Regions from separate parts of the Cupriavidus sp. C1SS-2L genome, predicted to be linked through region 3. Evidence: predicted binding sites of a transcription regulator. Region 3 holds the regulator's gene; each other region holds the start of a gene.
What was found. Region 3 encodes LexA, which represses DNA repair genes until DNA is damaged. Its sites were predicted from a motif close to ACTGTATNNNNATACAGT; they were not measured.
Positions count from the first base shown of each region.

Region 1: ACIGJG_RS30425 (CppA family protein) is a predicted target of LexA. The motif match lies at 1,684-1,701, and genes of this name have one in related genera.
Region 2: recA (recombinase RecA) is a predicted target of LexA. The motif match lies at 2,856-2,873, and genes of this name have one in related genera.

Region 1 is NZ_CP172709.1:2,758,926-2,762,946, forward strand. It holds gene ACIGJG_RS30415 (hypothetical protein) at 381-800, shown strand; gene ACIGJG_RS30420 (hypothetical protein) at 890-1,507, shown strand; gene ACIGJG_RS30425 (CppA family protein) at 1,733-2,020, shown strand; gene ACIGJG_RS30430 (DMT family transporter) at 2,275-3,126, shown strand; gene ACIGJG_RS30435 (entericidin A/B family lipoprotein) at 3,384-3,527, opposite strand; gene ACIGJG_RS30440 (hypothetical protein) at 3,887-4,021, shown strand, end outside.
Region 2 is NZ_CP172708.1:571,479-575,499, forward strand. It holds gene ACIGJG_RS02660 (DUF4212 domain-containing protein) at 143-463, opposite strand; gene ACIGJG_RS02665 (sensor histidine kinase N-terminal domain-containing protein) at 460-2,022, opposite strand; gene ACIGJG_RS02670 (response regulator) at 2,098-2,787, opposite strand; gene recA (recombinase RecA) at 3,049-4,021, shown strand, end outside.
Region 3 is NZ_CP172708.1:2,230,942-2,234,962, reverse strand. It holds gene ACIGJG_RS10365 (CHAT domain-containing protein) at 1-298, opposite strand, end outside; gene ACIGJG_RS10360 (hypothetical protein) at 320-1,132, opposite strand; gene ACIGJG_RS10355 (hypothetical protein) at 1,447-1,620, opposite strand; gene lexA (transcriptional repressor LexA) at 1,747-2,403, opposite strand; gene ACIGJG_RS10345 (asparaginase) at 2,615-3,613, shown strand; gene rpsF (30S ribosomal protein S6) at 3,715-4,021, shown strand, end outside.

The DNA of each region.
Region 1 (4,021 bases), on a different replicon from region 3:
AGTCATCTGGCCCCCGACATCGAAGCCACGATTCAAGACTCAGCGGAGATTCAGGTGGACGCGGTCGCCTATGGCCTTTCCGCGATGGGTGACCCCGTCTAGGTGTTCGACATCCTGGCGGGGGGCAGCGTCAGGGGATGGCCCTCTGTCCGAAGGCCGGGTTACCAGCGGACTTCCGGCAGTTTGCCTGATGGGCAGAGACCGGCCAGAAGCGGCCATTGCGTAGTTGACTGAGACTTGTGTGTTCTGCGACACATTCTCAGCTTAGCCGCAGCGAGTAACCTCTGTGATCGCGGTCGCTAGTTGTTTGATCGTTCGGCAAACACCCAGCGAATGCCAGTGCGGCTGCGATAGGAGCTTGGGGAGACCATGAATGAGGTTTGAATACGAAGAGACTACACGGTCAGACCGTTGACCGCGAGAACAACATCAAGGTCTGGCAGTCGTCAAAGTTCTTCGATACCGATCATCTGAACTTTGAATACGCAGACGATCAGCTTGAGTTCGCTTTTGCCGCGTTCGAGGCCAGGGAGCGGTGCATCATTACCGTTGATGGATCCGCGATGGAGTCCCTTGTACCGATAGCAATGTATGTGGTGGAGCTTACCGTAAAGCAAGGTGCACGCGTTTGGCCGACCCCGATACCAAGTAGGCAGGCAAGATATCCTGAGGTTCGCCGCGCTGTGGAACATGGAATGTTCGCACTATGCACAAAGGGGGGGCGACTTCTGAAAACGGTTCCCAACTACCGTGTTGAATACATCCCCGATTTTTCGAACATACCGCAACTTCGATTCTGACAAACTCGGGAAAAGGTTCCTTCTCCCTTTACGATATCCGTCCAGTGCTTATGGGTCGGAAGTCGCCTCTGGCTCAAGGAGGCCCGTACATGGATACGCCGAGGGCAGAGATCGGCCAAATCCGCACATTCGACGCCACGACTCAGGTAGTTGACAATGTGAGGAATCTGCAGGGTGCCAAACCACGCCGGGGTTACGACATGAAATTGCTTTCTCCTTCCGAATGTTCGGTATGGCTGAAGAGTGAGGATTGTTGCGAAACGCCATACGGGCGAGCGGGAAGCAGCGCGGACTCGCATTTACAGTTTGCCATTCCGAAAACCAGTGCGGGAGTCGCCCGCATGGTCGATGGCATCCGTACATTTCTTGGGTCACCGCGAACCTGCCTGTTCCAGGTTAGTGACTGGTCGCGATATTCGCAACTTGAGAATTCGATACTGAGTGAGCTGGAATCGGCAAGCTCCGGCGAGCTGCAGCCGTTCGATACCTTTGGCATATTATTTGACCCCGGTGAAGCGGATGAAATGTTTGAATGCTGCATCAGGGTGGTCAATTGCGGTATGAGCGCGTACTTATACGCACCGCGAAGCGCCACCTTTCTTATTTGGGAGGGAGATCTTGTCGATGTCTGGACGAACGGATCTGAGCTGCGAAATCGGCTGGCGCAATGGTTGAGAGGGCAACAGTTTCGCCTTACAAGTTTTTAGCTGGCGACCCTGCCAGGGCACTTGAGTATCGCTAGGTTACACAGTGAATGGCCGCTCACGCCGAGTGCGACTGCCCGTTATGGGGTCGAAAACCGCCGGCGGACCACACCTCAACTAGCCGCGGTGCCTCCTGCAAATCTCACATCTATGATGTTTCCCCTTGCCTATCCCTCGATACTGTATATATTTACAGTACCTGTATGGATAAACAGTGTGAGGGAAGCCATGGAACATCTGATCCGCGTTCACAACGACTATGACCGCCAGGTGCTGGCCTGGCTGCGCGTGCGCATTGGCGATGCGGCGCTGCAGTCCGCCGCGGCCCGGCTCGCTGATGCGCGCAAGCCCTACCTGTCCACTATCTGCCGCAGCCTGGGAATCCGCCCGCCGACCCGGCGCGAATTTGCGCGCGAATCGGCACGGGAATCGGCTTGTGCCCACCGTGCGGTCGGGGACCACTACCTGGCGCGCATCCGCGCCATTCTTGCCGCGTCCGCCGGTGCTCAGCATTGATCCGGATGTTTGCGGTGGGTGCGCAGTGACTATCATCTATCACGACGCTGCGGGCGGCGCCCCCCCGCGTCAACGTCACCACGCCACCATGCCATCGCAACCCAGCGGACAAGACATGAACCGGATCGGATTCATCGGAATGCGCAGCCCCCGCTGCGACCGTGTCGCACGGGTCAAGGCCATTGCGCATCGTTCCTGGTTCTCGCGAGGCCACACGCTTGCAGAGTGAACCGGTGCACGCCGCCCGTCCTGCCATGCCCGGCGCGCGCGTAGGCCTGCTGACAGCGCTGGCCATGCTGGCCTTTGCCGGCAATTCGATCCTGTGCCGGCTCGCGCTCAAGGGCACGGCTATTGATGCGGCTTCCTTCACGCTGCTCCGCATTGGCAGCGCGGCGGCGGCCTTGTGGCTGATCCTGATGGTTCGCCATGGTCCGCGCCGGCTGCCAGGTGGCGGGAGCTGGTTGTCGGCGCTGGCGTTGTTCGTGTACGCGGCGGCGTTTTCGTTTGCGTACCTGCATCTTTCGGCTGCCACGGGGGCGCTGTTGCTGTTCGGCGCCGTGCAGGCCACCATGACCGGCTACGGATTGTACGTGGGCGAGCGCCTGCGCTCCGGGCAATGGCTAGGCCTTGCACTGGCGTTGGGCGGGCTCGTGTGGCTGGTGCTCCCGGGGCTCGCCGCCCCGCCGCCGGGCTCATCGCTGCTGATGGTGATGGCTGGCATCGCATGGGGCGTCTATTCACTGCGCGGCAGAGGCGCGGCCGACGCCACTGCGACCACCGCGGGCAACTTCATGCGCGCCGTGCTGCCTGCGCTTGCGTTGGCGTTGGCGTGGGGGATGCATACGCAGCGCAGCGTGGACGGCAGCGGGCTGGCGAGCGCGCTGGTGTCCGGGGCGCTGACTTCCGGCCTCGGTTACGTGGTCTGGTACGCCGTGGTGCCACGGCTTCGCGCGGCGACCGCCGCGACCGTCCAGCTCAGCGTGCCGGTGATCGCGGCGGTGGGCGGCATCGCGCTGCTTGGCGAGGCGATGTCGATACGGCTGGCCGTCAGCGCCGCCGCGGTGCTCGGCGGCATCGCGCTGGTCATTGCCGGGAAGACGCGCTGATTTCCGCAAAGCCGCCGGCATGGAATACCAGTGGCTTGCTCTGTCCGACCTGCTGCGCGCGGTGCAACTGAGCGGTGCCGTCTGTCTCAACGGGGTGACTTCAAGGCGCCCTGGTGCCTGATCTCCGAGCCGACAGGGTTACTCAAGAGCCCGCTACCGCGCATTGATGCGCGACTGGTAGCGCAGGCACGACAGACGACAGGGGTCCGCAAAGGGCCCCTGTCGTCTTGTCAGCATGGCACGGGCGGCCCGCTGGCTTACATCTTCTGCTTGGTGTTTTCCGCGGCGCCTTGCATTTTCTCGCCGCCGCGCTCGACATCCTTGCCGGCGCCCGCAATCGTATTGCAGCCTGTGATGACCAGCATGCCCGCAAGGGCAAATAGTGCGCATAGCTTTCTCATGACGATCTCCTTGCTTCGTGTGGATGCGGACATGCGCCGCAGCAGGAATAAAGGGGCCGGACTGGCAGATTGAGCGTAGCAATCAGCGAACCGTGCGGGCAGTCCGCATTCGTCCTACAACGGTGTCAGCGGGCAGCGCAAACGCAAGGCACGACCCGGGCTCGGAAGATGCGCAATACGTCATTGCGCGGCGTGCATTGAGTCAGGTCAAGCGGCTGACGACCGACAGGCGCAAGGCGGCCGGGCGTTGTCCATACTGGTATCAGCAAAGCGCGCAGGTTGTGGACCGGCAAGAGGACGAATGCACAAGCCGGCCTGTAACGCTGCCGATACATTCTTCCAATACGACAGACAACACCATGCCTTTCAGCCTCCGGTTCAGCCCCCACGACATCTACCCCGACGCGCTCGAGGCCCGCCTGGCCGAGCTGCACGAGATCGCCGAAGACGTACAGCGCGCCCAGGAACGCCGCTGGCGCAAGTACGGCACGCTG
Region 2 (4,021 bases), 1.7 Mb from region 3:
TCTGACAAATTTCCTTGCTATTGCACGCAAAACGTCGGGGTATACGCTAGCCCGCGCAGCGCCTGTAACGGCACCTGTCGTGCTGCGCTGCGAGCAATAATGTGCAGCAAACGGCGTGCCGTCGCGCTATCCGGGTGTGACGCTATGCAGCATCCTTGCTGACATCGCCGGGATTGCCCTGCGGAAGTGGGGGGGCGTCGCGCACGCCCGCGTCAGCTTCGTCGTCAGCCCGGTTCATGCGCCAGGCATAGAGCGCCGTCATCAGGACATAGACGACCAGCGCGCCCTGGGCACCCACCCAGAACGAGAACGGCCAGCCGAAGAAATCGAAGCGCAGGTCGCGCGCGAACCAGCTCACGACAAAGGTCACGACGAACCAGACCGCGAGCAGCGCGCAGATCCAGCGCCGGTTGCGCTGCCACGAGCGTTTGAGTGCCGGATCGACGGGCGGATGCGCGCTCACGCTGATGCCTCCGGTGCGGGACGGCGCAGCGTGACGCGGAATCGCGCGCCGGCCAGCCGGGGCTCCTGCTGGTAGACGTGGTCCTCGATGCGGACTTCGCCGCCGTGCTGCTGCACGATCTCGCGCACGATCGCCAGGCCCAGGCCGCTGCCTTCGGTGTTGGTGCCGAGCACTCGGTAGAAACGTTCCATCACGCGCTCGCGGTCCGCCGCCGCGATGCCGGGACCGGTGTCTTCCACGTCGAGATATGCGAACGGCTCGAAGGCATCGGCGGTGACGCGCACGGTGGCGTGGCCGCCGATCGGCGTATAGCGGATGGCGTTGTCGAGCAGGTTGTTCAGCATTTCCGTGAGCATCAGCCGGTTGCCCTGCACCATGACCGGGTGATCGTCGGCATCGAGTCCCAGGTCGATCTGACGGGCCCAGGCGCGCGGCAGCCAGTCCTTCACGACCTCGCGCGCGAGCGCGGCCAGGTCCAGCGCCGCCATGCTGCCGGCGCCGGCCAGGTTTTCCATGCGCGCAAGCGACAGCAATTGCGTGACCAGGTGCGCCGTGCGTTCCGAACTGCCGGCGATCTGCGCGAGCGAGCGGCGCAATTCCTCGGGCGACTGTTCGCGCTGGGCCAGTTCCGCCTGCATGCGCAGTCCGGCCAGCGGCGTTTTCATCTGGTGCGCGGCATCGGCAATGAAGCGCTTCTGCGTCTGCACCGACTGGTCCAGCCGCGCGAGCAGTTCGTTGAACGATGCGACCAGCGGCGTGATTTCCTGCGGCGCCGCGCGTTCGTCGATGGGGCTGGTGTCGCCGGGATTGCGCGCGCGGATGCGTTGCTGGATCGCCGTGAGCGGCGCCAGTCCGCGCGAGAGCCCGAACCACACGAGCACCACAGCCAGCGGCAGGATCACGAACTGCGGCAGGATCACGCCCTTGATGATTTCGTTGGCCAGGCGCGCGCGCTTGTCGAGGGTCTCGGCCACCTGCACCAGCACGGGCTGGTTGCCGCCTACGTTCTTGAGATCGATATAGGTATAGGCCACGCGCACGTCGTTGCCCGACACGCGGTCATCGCGCAGCGATACCAGGCCGGGATGGCCCTCGTCCTCCTCGGACGGCAGTGGCAGGTCGTGGTCGCCGGCCACATACTCACCGCGCTTGCCGACGATCTGGTAGTAAATGTTGTCGGTTTCGTCCGCGCGCAGGATCTCGCGCGCCGACAGCGGCAGCTGCAGCGTGACGCGGCCGTTCACTTCGCGGACCTGCTGCGACAGCACGATGGCGCTGGCTTCCAGCGCACGGTCGAACGGCCCGTTGGCGATGGACTTCGCGACGAGGTACGTGACCGCGATGCTCATCGGCCAGAGCAGCAGCAGCGGCGCCAGCATCCAGTCCAGGATCTCGCCGAACAGCGAGCGCGGGGCAGGCTGGCCGGTGCTCTCCTCCAGGTGGGGCAGAGCATCGGCCAGGTCGTCCGGGTCGTCCGGGTCGCCCGGTGTGGCGGCACCGGGGGGAGGGACGGGATGCTTGGCGGGCGGATGCCGCCATGGCAGTCGCAGCAAGCTCATCTCGGCAAAGTGTGGGCGGATTCGGTCGAGTGATCGGCTGCTCAGTAACGTGGCGGGAAGCGCAGCGGATGCGGGTCAGCTATGCGCGGCCACGCTTGGCTGGAACTTCTCCAGGCAGTAGCCCAGCCCGCGTACCGTGGCAATGCGGATGCCGCCAACTTCGATCTTTTTGCGCAGCCGGTGCACGTAGACCTCGATCGCGTTGTTGCTGACCTCTTCGCCCCACTCGCACAGATGGTCCACGAGTTGTTCCTTGGAGACCAGCCGCCCGCAGCGAGTGAGGAGGATCTCGAGCAGGCCGACCTCGCGTGCCGACAAGTCCAGCATCTGCTCGTTCATATAGGCAATGCGACCGACCTGGTCGAAGGCGAGCGGCCCGTGGCGCATCAGCGTCGCGCCGCCGCCGGCGCCGCGGCGCACCAGCGCGCGCACCCGGGCTTCGAGTTCGGACAACGCGAACGGTTTTGCCATATAGTCGTCAGCACCGAGGTCCAGTCCCTTGACGCGCTCATCGACGCCGTCGGCAGCGGTCAGGATCAGCACCGGCAGCATGGCGCCGCGCGCGCGCAGGCGCTTGAGCACTTCCAGACCCGGCATGCGAGGCAGGCCCAGATCCAGGATCAGCAGGTCGAACGTCTGGGTCGATAATGCGGAATCGGCCTCGAGACCGTTCGCGACATGGTCGACCGCATAGCCGGAGTGACGCAGCGAGCGCGTCAGGCCGTCGGCAAGCACATCGTCATCTTCGGCAATCAGAATGCGCATGGTTGTCTCCACCACGGCCGGCATTGCCAGTCGCCACGCAAACGATGCGGACAGGGCTTGCCAAGCATACTGTTTTTTTATACAGTACCCGCACATTCCGCGCAGGCCGCCGCAGAAGGCGGCTGTGCAGGCAGTCGGGTGATTTTGTAGTTGAGGCGCACTGATCCGGAAGTCGATCGGAACAATCGGAAAAAGCCGGTGTCGCGCCACATTCGACTTATTTATACCACCATTGACTCAACATTTGACTCAAGGACCACCATGGATGACAAGAAGGCAGGTGCCGGCCTGAGCGCCGAGAAGCAGAAGGCGCTTGCCGCCGCGCTCTCGCAGATCGAGAAGCAGTTTGGCAAGGGCTCGATCATGCGCATGGGCGACGGCGAGGTCGAGAAGGACATCCAGGTGGTCTCCACCGGCTCCCTCGGCCTTGACATCGCGCTGGGCGTCGGCGGCCTGCCGCGCGGCCGCGTGGTCGAGATCTACGGCCCGGAATCGTCGGGCAAGACCACGCTGACGCTGCAGGTCGTTGCCGAAATGCAGAAGCTTGGCGGCACCTGCGCCTTTATCGATGCCGAGCACGCGCTCGACGTCAACTACGCCTCCAAGCTTGGCGTGGACGTGGGCGAGCTGCTGATCTCCCAGCCGGACACTGGCGAACAAGCGCTCGAAATCACCGATGCGCTGGTGCGCTCGGGCTCGATCGACCTGATCGTGATCGACTCGGTGGCCGCGCTGGTGCCGAAGGCTGAAATCGAAGGCGAAATGGGTGATTCGCTGCCCGGCCTGCAGGCCCGCCTGATGAGCCAGGCGCTGCGCAAGCTGACCGGCACCATCAAGCGCACCAACTGCCTGGTGATCTTCATCAACCAGATCCGTATGAAGATCGGTGTGATGTTCGGTTCGCCTGAAACGACCACGGGCGGCAATGCGCTGAAGTTCTACGCTTCCGTGCGCCTGGACATCCGCCGCATCGGCTCGATCAAGAAGGGTGACGACGTGATCGGCAACGAGACCAAGGTCAAGGTGGTCAAGAACAAGGTATCGCCGCCGTTCCGCGAGGCCTTCTTCGACATCCTCTATGGCCAGGGCATCTCGCGCCAGGGCGAGATCATCGACCTCGGCGTGGACGCCAAGATCGTCGAGAAGTCGGGCGCCTGGTACAGCTACAACGGCGACAAGATCGGGCAGGGCAAGGACAATGCGCGCGAGTACCTGCGCGAAAATCCCGACATCG
Region 3 (4,021 bases):
GCGCATCGACGCCGATGCGCAGGCGCACGCGCAGGTCCAGGCGACGCTCATTGGCCGATGCCTGGGCGACGACGAAGGCGTCACGCAGTGGCGGTGCGCCGAACAGGCTCGCGGCCAGCGCGCGGCCGCATACCTGCGGATCGGCATCGCGCAGGGCGGGGTCATCCGGCGCAAGCTTTAGCGCGACGCGTGGCGTGATGACGTCGCCTTCTGGCACGCGATGCCTGGCCTCGGCTTCGTATCCGCCCGCGGCATCCGTGCCGATGACGATTTCCAGTTCGGAGTAGTTGCGTGGCATGGGCGGTCGGGGGAGGGAGGCCTATGCCAAGGTTCGCGGATCGCCGGGCAGGTAGTGCCCGGTCACGTCGCGGTAGGCTGCCGAGGTACGCTTGCCCGGATAGCCGTCCAGTTTGACGAAGATTCCGGGGTACGTATTGAGCCAGCGCTGTAGCGCGTCTGCCTGCGCGATGACGGTGGCATCCATAGGCTTGCGCGCGGCATAGCGCACGACCAGCGGCGCATCTGTCTCGGCATGCGGTGGCTGGTCCGCGAAGCCGATCGCACCGGTCTCGGCCATGCGCCGCAGCAGTACCGCGGCGCCGCACTGGCGCGACACCGCCGTGTCGGACCACGTGCCATCAGCCACGTATTTGCCGCAAACGTAGTGGTTGGAAAAGCTCCAGAGGTAAGGCGTCGAGACCTGCGGATGGTAGGAGCGGTAGCCGAAGCCGTTGTACCGCTCCACCTGGAACAGCATGCCGGACAGGCTCCAGTCGGTGGCCGCGCCAAGTCCCTTGAGGGCCAGCGCATCGGCTGCACTGTCTTCCCAGCTGAACGGCGGCGAACTGGCGCGCGGGCGGCCGGCGGGCACATGCGTGGTGCGGGCGCCCAGCGGGTCGCCATTGTGGAGATGGCAATCGAACCGCTGGCCGCACTCCATGTTGTGGATCACGGCGATGAAGTGCCAGGGCACGCCTGAGAGGGTGCCCGCAGTCTCATAGCGAGGCCGGTTGCGTTCCAGTGACCTGACGAGCCCGTCGACGTCCGCCGCGCGCGCGGCGTTGATGACGCAGTTGTTGAACAGCGATGCGTAGTCCTGACGCAAGGCGTCCGTTAGCGCAATGGTGGCCATGATGCCTCCCATGCGGATTCGCTGACGGCGCCGACAGCGCCGAGCGTTCGCAAATACCCCGGCAAACGCAAAGCTGGCGGCCGGCGGCAACGGGCGCGAGCCGGTCCCCTCCGATGGCGCGCCATGCTGCGGTCGGGCCGTTCTGCGACGGCGCCGTGGCGCGCTGTGCCTGCTATCTGAAGGCTAGAAGGTGACACCCTCGATGGAAAGGTGCCGCGGACAAAACAAATGAAGATGAGATATGCAGAATATGCAATTCTCGATCAATCTGCCATCAAGGAGGGCTGCAGCGCCCTCATGCCTGGCGGGAAGGATCAGGCCAGGAGCTTCGGCGGCTCGGCCAGTTCCAGCATGCGGCAGATGTCTGCCATGCTGCCGACCATGGTGCGGCGCTGCGCGCCCTGGTAGATGCGAACGCCTTTCGATTGCCGGAACGGGACCGGCTTGACCGGTTGACGGGCGGCGGCAATGTGGTTGATTTGCGGCATGGCTACACCTCTCGATTTGGCAAAAGCAGCAAAAAGCGGCAAAAGCGGGGTCAACACCCGTCTGGCGGGCGGCATCGGTACAGCAAAAGGGGAGGGCGGCGACCGGCGCGCGGCTGGCCGCGTCGGTCAGAAGCCCGAGGAGCGGATCAGCCCGACGGCGATACCTTCCAGTGAGAATTCTTCTCGCCCGGGCGTGACCATGATGTTCGGAAAGTCCGGGTTTTCCGCGATCAGTTCGATCGCGCCGTCACGGCGCTGCAAGCGCTTGACGGTCACGTCATCGCCGAGCCGGGCCACGACGATCTTGCCGTTGGGCGCTTCGCTGGCCTTGCGCACGGCGAGCAGGTCGCCGTCGAGGATGCCGGCGTCGCGCATGCTCAGGCCGCGCACGCGCAGCAGGTAGTCGGGGCGTTCGTCGAAGACCGAGGCGTCTACCTGATACTGGCGGTCGATATGTTCGGCGGCGAGGATCGGGCTGCCGGCGGCCACGCGGCCCACCAGCGGCAACGTGAGCTGCATGATGCCGGACACGGGCAGCGAGAACTGGTCGGGCATCTCGGAATCGCTGCGCGCCACCTTGAGGCGGATGCCGCGCGAGGCGCCCGGCGTCAGTTCGATCACGCCCTTGCGTGCCAGCGCCCGCAGATGCTCTTCCGCGGCATTGGGTGATGAGAAGCCGAACTCGGCAGCAATCTCGGCGCGCGTGGGCGGAAAGCCCGTATTGCGGATCGTGTTGCGGATCAGATCGAAAATCTGCTGCTGCCGGGGTGTCAGGGTCGCCATGGAAGCGCTTTCTTGATGAGTGCCCCGGTGCAATACGGCTGCCAGCCAGGCGGGCACTGTATGTTTAAACAGTATGCCTGTGATTTTATACAGTATCGGCACAAGCGCAAGCAGAATTTCAGAGCCGTCTGCTCGACTTCGGGTTTGCCGGCATGCCGCAGGTAGAATCGGCGAACCTTTACTTCCTCGTGCCCTGCCCATGTCACGATCCATGTCCCAGCTTCCCCGCGTCGTCATTCTGGCTACCGGCGGCACCATTGCCGGCGCTTCCGCCAATCCGGCCAGCAGTGCGCGCTATCAGGCTGCAACGGTGCCGGTGACGACGCTGCTGGCTGCCGTGCCGGCGCTGCAATCCGTGGCCAGGGTTGAGGCCGAGCAGGTGGCGCAGGTCGACAGCAAGGACATGGTGTTCTCTCTATGGTCGACGCTGGCGGCGCGCGTGCAGCACTGGTCGGGCCAGCCGGACGTCGCGGGCATTGTCATTACGCACGGCACCGACACGCTGGAAGAAACCGCCATGTTCCTGCACCTGACGCAGGCTTGCCCGGTGCCGGTGGTGCTGACTGCGGCGATGCGGCCGTCGACCTCGCTGTCCGCCGATGGTCCGCTAAACCTGCTCGATGCGGTTCGGGTTGCGGCCCATCCCGATGCCTGCGGCAAGGGCGTGCTGGTCGTGCTGAACCAGCAGATCCACGCGGCGCGCGACGTGGTCAAGGCGCATACGTCCGCGGTAGATGCTTTCGTATCGGTACCATGCGGGCCGCTTGGCTTCGTGCAGGACGAGCTGGTGCGCATTGCCCGCGCGCCGGTGCGGTCTGGCGTGGGGGTGTTGCCAGTGCCGCAGCATTGGCCCGATGTGGAGATCATCGCCAGCTATGCGCAACCTGGCCGCATGGTGGTGGATGCCCTCGTCGGCGCTGGTGTGCGGGGGATCGTCGTAGCGGCGGCGGGCAACGGCTCGGTACACGAGACGCTCGTGGCCGCGCTCAGGGATGCCGTGGCGGCTGGCGTCGCGGTGGTCCGCAGTTCGCGTACCGCGGCGGGTCATGTGGCGATTCCGCCAGTTGTTGATCCTCTCGGCGGGGCATTCCTTTCCGCCGCCGATCTCAATCCCTATAAGGCCAGGGTCCTGCTGTTGCTGGCCCTGGCGCAGGATCCGGGGCTCGCTTCCGACCCGGAGCGCCTGCAAGGGCAGTTTGCCTCTTCGTGACAGCGGTTGCGCGTTTGTCAATAGCCGGGCTATAATTTAAGGCTATTCAACCTTGCCGCACCGGACGTGACGCCCGGGTGGCTCATCCAAAAGGAGCGTCAATGCGTCATTACGAAATCGTCTTCATCGTCCATCCGGACCAGAGCGAACAAGTCCCGGCCATGATCGAGCGCTACAAGTCGCTCGTGACGTCGCAAGGCGGTCAGGTTCACCGCGTGGAAGACTGGGGCCGTCGCCAGATGGCTTACATGATCCAGAAGCTGGCCAAGGCTCACTACGTTTGCGTCAACATCGAGTGCGGCAAGGAAACCCTGGCTGAACTGGAGCACGCCTTCAAGTTCAATGACGCCGTGCTGCGTCATCTGATCGTGCAGACCAAGAAGGCTGAAACCGCTCCTTCGCCGATGA